DNA from 2 places in the Variovorax sp. dw_954 genome. Region 1 is predicted to be linked to the other one. Evidence: predicted binding sites of a transcription regulator. Region 1 holds the regulator's gene; the other holds the start of a gene.
The links. Region 1 encodes NrdR, which represses ribonucleotide reductase genes. Its sites were predicted from a motif close to CACNANATNTNGTG; they were not measured.
Positions count from the first base shown of each region.

Region 1 (7,167 bases):
AGCCGACGTACGCGGCGCCGCGCCTGCATTCGGTCCTGCCGTCCGAGAGGGTGCCCATGATGTCGAATTCGGCATCGCGCACCATGGCCTGCGCGGCCTCGAACGCGCGCTGGTAATCGCTGTCGTTGCCGGTGATCATTTCGCTGAAGAGGGCGGTGCGCGAGGCCCAGATCACCAGCAGGCTCGAAAGCATCACCATGACCAGCACGATGAACATGGATACGCCGCGCTGGCGCAGGCCCGGCCTTGTCACGAGGCTCCCTGGGTGCGCAGGTCGAACACGTTGCGAAACAGCATGTGGACCACGCCTTTGTGCGGCACGGCTTCGCCTTGGCAATTGACGTAGTTCCTGGACGGTTGGTCGCCGGTGTTTTCCGAACCCTTCAGGTCGAGGCAGATTTCGACCGAACTCACCATGCCCCAGAGCTTGGCGGCCTCTACTTCGTTGGCGTCCATGCGCCGGATCGTGGTCGGCGAGGCCTTCACGCGGTACCAGACCTGGAAGTCCGCGACGTTGGCGACCATGGGCTGGGTGGCGTCCTGCACACCCTTGCACATCAACGCACCTTCCTTCACCGAGAAGGTGCTATCCAAGCGCAAACCCGCCATCTCCTTCGGCACCCTGTTGGCGAGGCAGTCGCGTGGCCGCTTGTCGTCTGCGGCCTCCGTATCGGCTTCAGCGCCTGCTAGGACAGGCTGGTTGCTGAAAGAGACGGTGTCCGGAGCACCCTTGGTGCCCTCCGTGCCCTGTACCGCGGCGCCATCGAAGCCGGTGAAGCTGGTATTGAAGGACACCATGCCCGGCGCGGAAGATTTCGCCAGGTCGAGGGAACCAGCCTGCCGCGCCTGCATGCCGAACACCCTCAATGCGTACGACCCCTGTTGCTGCAGGTGCGCGACGTCCGTGACCACGGCCGCGCTATTCCGTGAGAGCAACATCGAGGCAATGGCTGCACCAATCACGAGTAGACCGATGACAAGCGCGGCCAGCAATTCGACGAGCGTCGCGCCGCGTTGCGCCCGGCGTACAGCTGGCCTTGGGCTCGTGGATGGACTACGGTTGGACATACACGACGTGGCAGATCAAGCCGGCAGGGCAATCAGGGATGCCCGCGCTGGTTGGGGTGGGCTGGGCCAGCGGCGCGAGATAGCCCTTGTCATTCGAGCGTTCGTTGGAGCGCCAGCCGACCATCACGCCCAATTGCCGCTTGTTGTTGGCGTCCTCGTCCGACGACAGGAAGACCGTGGCCTTGCCCAACGGCAGTCGCTGTGAGACTTCTGTTTTCCATTCCCAGAGGTCGCGGGCGGCCAGTTGCGTGGTGGTGCAGGCCTTGGCCCTGCAATCCTCTTCAGGCGCATCGCCGATGTTCCAGTCGGCCACGTAAGCGCTCAATTGCGCGAAGGCGTCGGGATTGGACTTGATGCGTTCGCCGAGGTCTTCGATCGCCCGCACCGCTTGTGCGCGTCGCGCGGAAGTCTGTGTTTCCGCCAGCGTGCGCACCTGCACCCACAGAATCGCGAGCACGCCCACTGCCAGGATCATGATCGAGACCAGGGACTCCAGCAAGGTCACCCCGCGCTCGCAGTGGCGCCGAAGAACAGGGCGGGCGATCATCCAGGACACTCCTCGACGCCCGGCACGACTCGCAGCCTGCCGCCCGAGCTCAGGCACAGCGCTGTCTTGTTCGCAACGTTGTCATCGTCGGCAGGACTGAAGACGACGCCGACCATGCCGGCGCCGGCTTCGCCCCACTGATTCAATCGCATGAGCGATGCGTTCGTCGTTCGCCGGACATCGACTCCGCGGGGAGCGGGCGATTGCTGCAAGACCTCATCGCCCTTGTCGGCGGATCCGTTGCCGTTGAGGTCCGCAAACACCAGCCACCCACAACTCCAGTTCTGGGACCCCGGCGCCGAGCAACCCGCCTGTGTCGCCTTGCGGAGCACGACCCCGCCGCCGCGCCGGATCGCTTCCGATCGCGCGAAGTAGATGGTTGCAGTGAAGTCCTCGACGGCGGTTCGAACGCGGTAGCGGGACACGACGGCGTTGAAACTGGGCAACGCTAGCGTGGCCAGGATGGCCACGACCGCAACGACCACCAGCAATTCGATCGCAGTGAAGCCCGACACGCGGCGCGCTTCACGGGCAAACAATGCGATCTGCTGAGTAAGGGGTTGCGAATTCACGCCCGCATGCTAGGGGCGTAAATGTAATAAAAAAGTGAACAAAACCAGACGGCAGTCTGTCTCCGACGAACGGAGCCAATCCGGCGAATTGAGACAATTAACGATCTTTGTGCTGAAGAAGTCACAAAGATGACGCGTGATTGCGTCGAAATCGGTTGCCTAGATATCCCGCAGCAACTGCCGAAATTCGTCCACATCCTCGAAGCTCCGGTAGACCGACGCAAAGCGCACGTAGGCCACCTTGTCGAGCTTCTTGAGTTCGCGCATCACCAGTTCGCCGACCTTGTTGGACTCGATTTCGCGCAGGCCGAGCGCCAGCAACTCCTGCTCGATGCGCAGCAACGCGCCGTCGATCTGCTCGATGGTCACGGGTCGCTTGCGCAGCGCCAGCATCATCGATGCGCGGACCTTTGATGCTTCGAAGTCTGCCCGGCCGCCATCCTTCTTGACGACCACCGGAAAGTTGACGTCCGGCCGCTCGTAGGTGGTGAAACGCTTCTCGCAGGACCCGCACTGTCGGCGGCGGCGCACGAAGTCGCCGTCCTCCGAGACGCGGGTCTCCACGACCTGCGTCTCAAGGTGGCCGCAGAACGGGCATTTCATGCTGCGGCCACCTGCGGTCCTGCTCAGCGATAAACCGGGAAGCGCGTCGTCAGCGCCTCGACCTTGGTGCGCACGGTCGCCAGGTTCGCCTCGTCGCGCGGGTTGTCCAGCACGTCGGCAATCAGGTGCGCCGTCGCACGGGCTTCCTCGTCCTTGAAGCCGCGCGTCGTCATGGCCGGCGTGCCGATGCGCACGCCGCTGGTGACCATCGGCTTTTCCGGATCGTTTGGGATCGCGTTCTTGTTGATGGTCATGTGCGCGCTGCCGAGCACCGCCTCGGCTTCCTTGCCGGTGATGCCCTTGGGCCGCAGGTCGACCAACATCAGGTGGCTCTGGGTGAGCCCGCTCACGATGCGCAGTCCGCGTTGGGTGAGCGTCTCCGCGACGATCTGCGCATTCTTGATGACCTGCTGTTGATAGGTCTTGAACTCGGGCGTCAGCGCTTCCTTGAAGGCGACCGCCTTGGCGGCGATGACGTGCATCAGCGGGCCACCCTGCAGGCCGGGGAAGATCGCGCTGTTGATCGCCTTCTCGTGCTGCGACTTCATAAGGATGATGCCGCCGCGCGGGCCGCGCAGGCTCTTGTGGGTGGTGGAGGTGACCACGTCCGCGTGCGGCACCGGGTTGGGGTAGCAGCCCGCGACCACCAGGCCGGCATAGTGGGCGATGTCGACCATGAAGATCGCGCCCACGTCCTTCGCGACCTTGGCAAAGCGCTCGAAATCGATGTGCAGCGAATAGGCCGAGGCGCCGGCGATGATCAGCTTGGGCATGTGCTCATGCGCCTTGCGCTCCATCGCGTCGTAGTCGATGGCTTCGTTCTTGTCGAGGCCGTAGCTCACCACGTTGAACCACTTGCCGCTCATGTTGAGAGGCATTCCGTGGGTGAGGTGGCCGCCTTCGGCCAGGCTCATGCCCATGATGGTGTCGCCGGGCTTGAGGAACGCCAGCATCACGGCTTCGTTGGCCGAGGCGCCGCAGTGCGGTTGCACGTTGGCCGCGTCCGCGCCGAACAACTGCTTGACGCGGTTGATGGCCAGTTGCTCGGCCACGTCGACGTGCTCGCAGCCACCGTAGTAACGCTTCCCGGGGTAGCCCTCGGCGTACTTGTTGGTGAGCTGCGAACCCTGCGCCGCCATGACGGCGGGCGACGCGTAGTTTTCACTCGCGATGAGTTCGATGTGCTGTTCCTGGCGTGCGTTTTCGGCCTGGATGGCAGCCCACACTTCGGGGTCGGTCTGTTCGACCAGATTGTTGCGTTGGTACATGGCAGTCCTGAAGACAAATTTCCTTGTTCATGCAAACAAGGGCTGCCCAGGCGAACGGCGGAACACCCGGCAAACCGGGCGGTACGCTCCCAAGTGGTATTCCACGTCAGCGCATGCACCCGGAGCAAGTTGCCCCAGGGTTGCGCCTATCGCCAGTCGCGTACCGCGCCAGTGTAGCCGAGAGGCTCCTGACGCAGAGGATCAGCGTCTTTCCAGGAGTCGCTCTCCAGCAATGCGACCTTTTGTCCGCCCGTCGATTCGGCGGACTTGTTCCGCTCGGCCACAGGCAGGCCAGCGGTGCGGTTCGAAGTCGTGGAGGGCGCCTTGCCCTGGGCAACCAGGCGCAGCCGCTCGTGCTCGGCCATCACTTTGCCGGCATAGCCGCCGTCGTCTTCCATCTTGGCGGCGCCGACGTAGTAGCGCAAGCCGCCCTCGACGGATCCGGCGCGCGAAATGCATTCCTGCAGCACCTTGACGCCGACGCGCATGTTGGTGACCGGGTCGAAGGCCGTCAGCGTGCCGCCGGCGCTTTCGTATTTCTCGCCATGGACGCGCGTCATCACCTGCATCAGGCCCTGGGCACCCACGCTGCTCTGGGCGAACGGATTGAAGCTGGATTCGACGGCCATGATGGCCAGGATCAGGGTCGGGTCGAGCTTGGTGCGCTTGCCGATGTCATAGGCCTCCGCGACCAGCACGCTCAGGGGTTCCGCTGCAACACGGTACTTCTTGCTGAGCCAATAGGCCACCGCGGCCTGCTGCTTGGGCAGGTCGCCGGGGCTCGCTGCCGTGGTGCGTTCGATCGCGTTCGGTTGCAGATCGGTTGCGCTTGGCTCCGGCGCAGGCTTGCGCGACTGGAGCCAGCCCATCAACTGGGCTTCCCCGGACTCGCGCAAGTCGGGCCGGGCCACGAGTGCCAACGCGGCAAACACGATAGCCAGACCGATCAACGCAAAGCCGTTGTGGGTGAGTTCAAAGAAACCATCTGCCACATCGGACCCGAAGGTCCGTAGCCCGCGGGCTGTGGAGGCCAAGGCCTGTTTCATCGCTTTTCCTTTCGTCGTCGGCACCGGAAAACGCAGGCAACGCATAAAGCGAGCCGGGTCGACGGTGACGTCGCTGGGGTGGGTATCAGGTTCCGCGCGAAGTGGTCTGGGGAGCGCGGCCGCCTGATAGGGCCGGTGGCAATAGTGCACGCGGCGGCGGAGTACAAAAGACTACATGCTGCAAGCGGGCAGCAAGGTTGGACGAATTCTAGGGATCGCCTAATACCTGGTCAAGAATAACGTCTAGGGGTCTTATTCTAAAAATGACCTGAGAAAAGTCTGGATCAGTAGAGGGAAACGGCTCACTGCAAGTGATTGCAACACCGATTTGAAAAGACCATTCCACCGCTTAAAGTGAAGATGCCTGAACCGTCAGGCGTCACGCCAAAGGCCGAGAACAGAGGGATTTCTCCCGGTTCGACGTTGGAAGCACCCCCCGGTGGCAATCTCTTGCTGCCAGCGAGGCCGGAACCATTCAACTTCCGGTCAAGCGAAAAGATGGCATGGGTTTTGAACTCGCCATCGAGCCCGGTGACGAGACTCCGCGTCAAATCACCGGGCTTTCTTGTTTCTGCGAACCCGTGTTGCCTTGCGGCACACTTCCCGATGATGAAAGCTGCTGCCCTGATACAAAGCAAATGGGTGCGACGGGTGATCGTCGCCATGCTCACTGTTCTTGTGATCTGGCTGGTGGCCTGGCTGGTGGTGCCGCCGCTGCTCAAGAGTCAGATTCAATCCCTGGCAAGCGCCAAGCTGGGGCGCCAGGTCACCGTGGGCAAGATCGATTTCAAGCCGTGGACGCTGGAACTCACGCTGAACGATCTGCGCATCGCCACGGCCGACGGCAAGGGCGCCCAGCTTCAAATCGCCCGGATCTACGTCGATGCCGAGATGGAGTCGATCGTGCGCCTGGCGCCGGTGATCGACGCGGTGACCATCGATCAGCCGACCATCGCACTGACCCATCTGGGCGACGGGCACTACGACATCGACGACATCCTTGCCAAGCTCGCGACGCCGCCCGACAAGCCGCCCGGCGACCCGACGCGCTTTGCCATCTACAACATCGCGGTGAATGGGGGCTCGGTCGATTTCGACGACCAGGCCGTCCAACGCAAGCACACCTTGCGCGACCTCGTGTTGAACGTGCCGTTCATCAGCAACCTGGCCTCCCTGCGCGAGGCCAAGGTCGAGCCCAAGCTCGCCTTCACCTTCAACGGCAGCAAGTTCGACTCGACCGCGGCGACCACGCCCTTCGCCGAGAGCCGCAAGACCGATGCGCAGATCCAGTTCAAGGGGCTCGACTTGGTGCCTTACCTTGGTTATGTGCCAAGCGGGATGCCCGTGCAATTGAAGGCAGGCTCGCTCGACGCCGACATCAAGATCGATTTCGAGCGCGCCGCCACTGCCGGGCTGAAGATTTCCGGCACGGTCGCGACGCATGGCATTCGCATGGCAGATGGCGAAGGACGCGAGTTGCTCGCCTTCGACAGCCTGACGGTCGGCCTCGCCGACATTCGGCCACTGGAGCGGCTGATCCACCTCGGTGAAATCGGCCTCGTTGCGCCCAACTTGGCGGTGGCGCGCGATGCGGCCGGCAAGCTGAACCTGTTGCCGAAGAACCCGGCAACAGGCGCCGCGGAGAAGCCGGAGCCCAAATCGGATGCTGAGGAGGCCGCCACCGCGCCCAAGGCCCCGGCGCCTGCGCCCTGGAAAATCGAGGTCGACAAGTTCGCCCTCAGCGACGGCAACATCGGCTGGCATGACGAAACCGTCAAGCCGGCCGCCGTGGTCGAGATGACCGGGCTCGGCGTCCACGCCACCGGGATCCAGTGGCCCATGGAAAAGCCGGCCAACTTCAGCGGCGGCGTGGCCATTGGCGGGGCGGGGCTCAAATTCGAGGGGCAGGGCACCGACAAGGCGGCCGCGGTCAAGGCACAGGTCGAGGCCTTGCCGCTGTCGCTGGCGGCGCCGTACCTGGCGCAAAGCCTGGAACCCACGCTCGACGGCAAGCTCGGCGGCGAAGTCGAGATCGACTGGGCCCAGCCCGACCTCAAGTTCAA
Region 1 is NZ_JAAVVD010000003.1:222,585-229,751, forward strand. Features, by position in the region: gene HB681_RS07150 (PilX N-terminal domain-containing pilus assembly protein) at 1-217, opposite strand, end outside; gene HB681_RS38695 (PilW family protein) at 250-912, opposite strand; gene pilV (type IV pilus modification protein PilV) at 1,055-1,615, opposite strand; gene HB681_RS07165 (GspH/FimT family protein) at 1,612-2,187, opposite strand; gene nrdR (transcriptional regulator NrdR) at 2,347-2,790, opposite strand; gene glyA (serine hydroxymethyltransferase) at 2,814-4,058, opposite strand; ZMP/ZTP riboswitch at 4,096-4,228, opposite strand; gene HB681_RS07180 (lytic transglycosylase domain-containing protein) at 4,205-5,104, opposite strand; gene HB681_RS07185 (hypothetical protein) at 5,407-5,769, opposite strand; gene HB681_RS07190 (DUF748 domain-containing protein) at 5,768-7,167, shown strand, end outside.

Region 2 (7,167 bases), on a different contig from region 1:
AGCGCGTGAGCATCTCGACGCCGGCCGCTTCGACGCCGTCATCACCGACATGCGGTTGCCCGACGGGCTCGGCATGGAGATCATCCAGCGCATCCAGAAGGACCAGCGCAGCGAGCGTTGCGTGGTGATGACCGCCTACGGCTCCGCCGAGAACGCGGTCGAGGCGCTCAAGGCCGGCGCCTTCGACTACCTCACCAAGCCGGTCGACCTCAAACAGTTCCGCGCGGTGGTGGCTTCGGCCGTGCAACGCCAACCGCAGGCGGCCGTGCCGGCGGCCAAGGCGGCCCACCCGGCTGCCGTTCCGTCCGTCGGCGAGGGCCGCGGACCGACCCCGTCCACGACGCTGGGCGACCGGGCGCTGGAACGCCTGGTCGGCGAGTCGGAGCCGATGCGGCTCATCAAGTCGCACATCGCCAAGGTCGCACGCGGCATGGCGCCGGTGCTGGTGCGCGGCGAGTCGGGCACCGGCAAGGAACTGGTCGCGCGCGCCGTGCATGCCTGCAGCCAGCGCAGCGACGGCCCTTTCGTCGCGGTGAATTGCGGCGCCATCCCCGAGAACCTGCTGGAAGCCGAATTCTTCGGCGCGCGCAAGGGCTCCTATACCGGCTCCGCGGCCGACCGCGACGGCTATTTCCAGGCGGCGCGCGGCGGCACGCTGTTCCTCGACGAGATCGGCGACCTGCCGCTCGCGATGCAGTCCAAGCTGCTGCGCGCGATCCAGGAGCGCAGCGTGCGGCCGATCGGTTCCACGCAGGAAGACGCGGTCGACGTGCGCATCGTCAGCGCAACGCACAAGGACCTGCATGCCGAGGTGCAGGCCAGCCGTTTCCGGCAGGACCTGTTCTACCGGCTCAACGTGATCGAGATCTCGGTGCCGCCGCTGCGCGACCGACGCGAGGACCTGCCTGCGCTGTGCAACGCGCTGCTGGCGCGCATCGCGCAGGACGGCGGCATGCCGGTGCCGCGCCTGACCTCCGACGTGATCGCGCGGCTCGCGGACCATCCGCTCGAAGGCAACGTCCGCGAACTCGAGAATCTTCTGCACCGCGCGGTCGCCCTCAATGACGGGGACGAACTGCACCTGGACTTCATGAGCAACAGCGCAGCGCCTTTCGAAGCGGCCGCCCTACCCTTGACAGCGGCCGAGGCGGTGACGCCAGCGCGCGAGCGCCCGACGGCGCGGCCGGCGATGCCTTCGGACCTGCAGTCCTACCTCGACCAGCACGAGCGCGAAGTGCTGGTCCGCGCCCTGCAGGAGAGCGGCTTCAACCGCACCGCCGCAGCCGCGCGGCTGGGCCTGAGCCTGCGCCAGATCCGCTACCGCATCGCCCGTCTCGGCATCAGCACGCCGCACGGCGACGACGGCGGCGTCGGAACGCTGGACGACGCCGGATGAATGGAAAGTCGGACGCCGGCCTCTGGCAGGCGGGCTGGTACCGATTCGCCCGGCGCCTGGAATCTCCCAATTTCGGCCCCCGCCCCGCCGGCGCGCAAATCGACCTGATCGTGCTGCATTCGATCAGCCTGCCGCCGGGCGTCTACGGTGGCCATCAGGTGCAGGAGCTCTTCACCAACCGGCTCGACTGGGATGCCGACCCGTATTTCGACCGCATCCGCGGCCTGCAGGTCTCCAGTCACTTCTACGTGCGGCGCGACGGCGAGTTGTGGCAGTTCGTCAGCTGCGACGAGCGCGCATGGCATGCCGGCGCCTCCCGCTGGCGCGGCCGCGACAATTGCAATGACGACTCGATCGGCATCGAACTCGAGGGCCTGGAAGGCGAGCCCTTCGAGGACGCCCAGTACGAGACCCTGGCCAGCCTGTGCCCGGTGCTCGCGCAGCACTACCCGGTGGCCTTCATCGCGGGGCACGAGCACATCGCCCCCGGCCGCAAACAGGACCCGGGCAGCGGTTTCGACTGGCTCGCCCTGCAAGGCGCGTTGGCCTGGCCCCACACGATGTTCCCCGAAAGCACCGGCCTCCGCTGAATTTTCTCAATCGCGAAAGCCGTCGCGATGGGTCGCGCTCCAAGCCCCTGGCGCAGCGGAAATCAACGCCCGCGTGCAGCAACCATGCGGTCTGCGGGCCCAAATCGACCGGCAACCCGCATCATTACTGGATCGTGACAAAGTAGTCCAGCAACCACGGGCGCTCGCGCGCGGCATCCAGAAAAACCCGCGGGATGTGGCGTTTGAGATTCATGACAAACACTACATCTAGTGGCTTGTAGGCCCTATGGACACTAGATATAGTGTGCGCTCGGTCGGACATATTCCGTTACAAACAAACTTACATCCATGCTGCGGCACGCTCGGCTCGCAATGCCCCAAGCGCCGCTCGCCACAACAACAGTCGCAACCCGAGGATCCGAATGCAGACAGCACTGAACACCCCCGCCACGCCACGCCCCTCGTCCTCCACCCCCGCTGCCAGCAACCAGCCGCGCGACGTCGCCGGCACGCTGTCGGCGGATGCGCTCGCGCACTACCAGATCATCCGCCGCAATGGCGCAGTGGTCTCGTTCGAGCCAAACAAGATCGCCATCGCGCTGATGAAAGCCTTCCTGGCCGTGCACGGCACCCAGGGCGCGGCTTCCGCCAGCGTGCGCGAGACCGTCGAAGGACTGACCCAGGCCGTGGTGCGCGCGATGGTGCGTTCACGTCCGGGCGGCGGCACCTTCCACATCGAGGACGTGCAGGACCAGGTCGAGCTCGGCCTGATGCGCGGCGGCCACCATGAAATCGCACGTGCCTACGTGCTCTATCGCGAGCGCCGCACCCAGGAGCGCGCCAGCCAGAACGTGCAGGCCGCGCCAACTGCCGTGCCCACCTTGCACGTGCTGGACCGCGGCGAACGTGTCGCGCTCGACATCGAGGAACTCAAGGGCCTGATCGAATCGGCCTGCGAGGGTTTGGGCGCCAGCATCACGGCCGCGCCGATCCAGGCCGAGACGATGCGCAACCTCTACGACGGCGTGCCGCTCGACGAGGTCTACAAGGCCTCGATCCTGGCCGCCCGCACGCTGATCGAGAAGGACCCCGACTACACCTTCGCCACCGCCCGCCTGCTGCTGCACACGATCTTCCGCGAGATCCTGGGCCGCGAAGTGGCGCCGGCCGAACGCGCCACCGCCTACGCCGACTACTTCCCGCACTTCATCAAGAAGGGCGTCGAGAACGAACTGCTCGATGAGAAGCTGCTGCAGTACGACCTGGTCAAGCTCGGCGGCGCACTCAAGGCCGAACGCGACCTGAAGTTCGACTACCTCGGCCTGCAGACGCTGTACGACCGCTACTTCCTGCACGTGCGCAAGGCGCGCATCGAACTGCCGCAAGCCTTCTTCATGCGCGTCGCCATGGGCCTGGCGCTCAACGAGATCGACCGCGAAGCCCGCGCCATCGAGTTCTATGAAGTGATGTCCTCCTTCGACTTCATGTCGAGCACGCCCACGCTGTTCAACAGCGGCACGCTGCGCTCGCAACTGTCGAGCTGCTACCTCACGACCGTGCCCGACGATCTCGACGGCATTTACGAATCGATCAAGGAGAACGCGCTGCTGTCGAAGTTCGCCGGCGGCCTGGGCAACGACTGGACCCGCGTTCGCGCATTGGGCAGCCACATCAAGGGCACCAACGGCGAATCGCAAGGCGTCGTGCCCTTCCTCAAGGTCGTCAATGACACGGCCGTGGCGGTGAACCAGGGCGGCAAGCGCAAGGGCGCGGTCTGCACGTACCTCGAAACCTGGCACCTCGACATCGAGGAGTTCCTGGAACTGCGCAAGAACACCGGCGACGACCGCCGCCGCACGCACGACATGAACACGGCCAACTGGATCCCCGACCTGTTCATGCGCCGCGTGATGGAGAAGGGCAACTGGACGCTGTTCTCGCCCTCCAACGTGCCCGACCTGCACGACCTGTTCGGCGCCGATTTCGAGCGCGCCTACGTGGCCTATGAAGAGAAGGCCGCGCGCGGCGACATCAAGCCCTCGCGCACCGTGCCCGCCACCGACCTGTGGCGCAAGATGCTCACGATGCTGTTCGAGACGGGCCATCCCTGGATCACGTTCAAGGACGCCTGCAACGTGCGCTCGCCGCAGCAGCATGCCGGCGTCGTGCACTCGTCCAACCTCTGCACCGAGATCACGCTCAACACCAGCGACACCGAGACCGCCGTGTGCAACCTCGGCTCGGTCAACCTGCTGCAGCACTTGAAGGACGGCAAGGTCGACCAGGAAAAGCTCAAGCGCACCATCTCGACCGCGATGCGAATGCTCGACAACGTGATCGACATCAACTACTACGCCGTGAAGAAGGCGCGCGACTCCAACATGCGCCATCGCCCGGTGGGCCTGGGCCTGATGGGCTTCCAGGACGCGTTGTACGAACTGCGCATTCCCTATGCGTCGCAAGAGGCCGTGCAGTTCGCCGACGAATCGATGGAAGCGATCTGCTACCACGCCTACTGGGCCTCGACCAACCTGGCACGCGAACGCGGCAAGTACTCGAGCTACAAGGGCTCGCTGTGGGACAAGGGCATCCTTCCGATCGACACGCTCGACCTGCTCGAGAAGGCCCGCGGCGGCTACGTCGAAGTGGACCGATCGGCCACGCTCGACTGGGACGCACTGCGCCAGAAGATCAAGACCGACGGCATGCGCAATTCCAACTGCGTTGCCATCGCACCGACCGCGACGATCTCGAACATCATCGGCGTCGACGCCTCGATCGAACCCTGCTTCGGCAACCTGTCGGTCAAGTCGAACCTCTCCGGTGAATTCACCGTCATCAACCACTACCTGGTGCACGACCTCAAGCGCCTGGGCCTGTGGGACGACGTGATGGTGATGGACCTGAAGCACTTCGACGGATCGCTGCGTCCGATCGATCGTGTGCCGCAAGACATCAAGGCCCTGTACGCCACGGCCTTCGAGGTCGAGACCACGTGGCTCGTCGAAGCCGCATCGCGCCGCCAGAAGTGGATCGACCAGGCGCAGTCGCTCAACATCTACATGGCCGGCGCTTCGGGCAAGAAGCTCGACGACACCTACAAGCTTGCATGGCTGCGCGGCTTGAAGACCACGTACTACCTGCGCACGCAGAGCGCCACGCACGCCGAGAAATCGACGGTGCAATCGGGCCGCTTGAACGCAGTGTCATCGGGTGGCGATGCCACGCCGAAGATGAGCGCACTCGAAGCGGCTGCGCTCGCAGCGCAAGCGCAGATGAATGCGATGCCTGCAACCGACATCGCTTTCTGCGGTGTCGATGACCCGACATGCGAAGCGTGTCAGTAATCGTTGTGTGAATTGCGCGGCATCGACTCACAAGAGTCGATGCTCGTGAGCAACATAAGAACAAGATAATTGGAGCGCGATGTGAACGAGCACTTTGCATATCACATCGTTGCTCACATAATTTGAGCACTGGATTTTTCTATGTTGACCTGGGACGAAGAAGTCAAGCCCTCCTCATCGAAGGACATGCAACACGGATTGCAGCACTCCACGAATCACGGCGCACCAACCGGCCGCTCGATGGAAGTCCCGACTCCGCAAATTCCTCAAGCCGCCGTCGCGTCGCGCATGCTCGATGACGGCGCCACCGTTCCTTCGCGCACGGCTGCAACTATTGCCAGCGCAATGCCCACCGTGCCTGCCGCACGCCGCGTGAAGGCCGCCGACAAGCGCATCATCAACGGCCAGACCGACGTCAACCAGCTGGTGCCGTTCAAGTACAAGTGGGCCTGGGAAAAGTACCTCGCCACCTGCGCCAACCACTGGATGCCGCAAGAGGTGAACATGACGCGCGACATCGCGTTGTGGAAGGACCCGAACGGCCTCACCGAAGACGAGCGCCGCATCGTCAAGCGCAACCTCGGCTTCTTCGTGACCGCCGACTCGCTGGCCGCCAACAACATCGTGCTGGGCACCTACCGCCACATCACCGCACCCGAGTGCCGCCAGTTCCTGCTGCGCCAGGCCTTCGAGGAAGCGATCCACACGCACGCGTACCAATACATCGTCGAGTCGCTCGGCCTGGACGAAAGCGAGATCTTCAACGCATACAACGAAGTGCCGTCGATCCGCGAGAAGGACCAGTTCCTGATTCCGTTCATCGAGGCCATCAGCGATCCGCACTTCCACACCGGCACGCACGAGACCGATCAGACGCTGTTGAAGTCGCTCATCGTGTTCGCCTGCCTGATGGAAGGCCTGTTCTTCTACGTCGGCTTCACGCAGATCCTTGCGCTGGGCCGCCAGAACAAGATGACCGGCGCCGCCGAGCAGTACCAGTACATCCTGCGCGACGAGTCGATGCACTGCAACTTCGGCATCGACCTGATCAACCAATTGAAGCTCGAGAACCCCGGCCTCTGGACCGCAGAGTTCAAGGCCGAGATCAAGACCCTCTTCCTCAAGGCCGTCGAACTCGAATACCGCTACGCCGAAGACACCATGCCGCGCGGCGTGCTCGGCATGAACGCATCCATGTTCAAGGGCTACCTGCGCTACATCGCGAATCGTCGCGCACAGCAGATTGGCCTTGAGACACTCTTCCCGAACGAAGAGAATCCGTTCCCGTGGATGAGCGAAATGATCGACCTGAAGAAAGAGCGCAATTTCTTCGAAACCCGTGTGATCGAATACCAATCGGGTGGTGCCCTTTCCTGGGACTGAGACGTTTTCAGAACAACAATGCATTCAAGAATTGCCATCAGCGCACATCGCACCAGAGAGTGCGGCGACTGAAAAGGCGACGGTGTTCATGGTGCTGGAGCTTGATATCCAACGCCATGAATCGCTTCACGCTCACAAGCGGGCGTGGAGTGCTTCAAGAGGTTGATTTTTCAACTTGATCAAGGAGAAAGAAATGGCAACTGCAAAGAAAGCGCCGGCGAAGAAAGCCGCTGCAAAGAAGGCTCCGGCGAAGAAGGTCGCGGCAAAGAAGGCCCCGGCTGCGAAGAAGGCTCCGGCCAAGAAGGTCGCGGCGAAGAAGGCAGCTCCGGTGAAGAAGGCCGCTGCAAAGAAGGCGCCGGCCAAGAAGGTCGCGGCGAAGAAGGCAGCTCCGGCGAAGAAGGCCGCTGCCAAGAAGGCTGCGCCGGCCAAGAAGGCCGCTGCAAAGAAGGCGCCGGCGAAGAAGGCCGCTGCCAAGAAGGCCCCTGCAAAG
Region 2 is NZ_JAAVVD010000001.1:332,099-339,265, reverse strand. Features, by position in the region: gene HB681_RS01550 (sigma 54-interacting transcriptional regulator) at 1-1,396, shown strand, start outside; gene ampD (1,6-anhydro-N-acetylmuramyl-L-alanine amidase AmpD) at 1,393-1,986, shown strand; gene HB681_RS01540 (ribonucleoside-diphosphate reductase subunit alpha) at 2,370-5,294, shown strand; gene HB681_RS01535 (ribonucleotide-diphosphate reductase subunit beta) at 5,436-6,677, shown strand; gene HB681_RS01530 (histone H1-like DNA-binding protein) at 6,871-7,167, shown strand, end outside.
Region 2: the regulator NrdR is predicted to act here: its motif matches at 2,239-2,252, upstream of HB681_RS01540 (ribonucleoside-diphosphate reductase subunit alpha).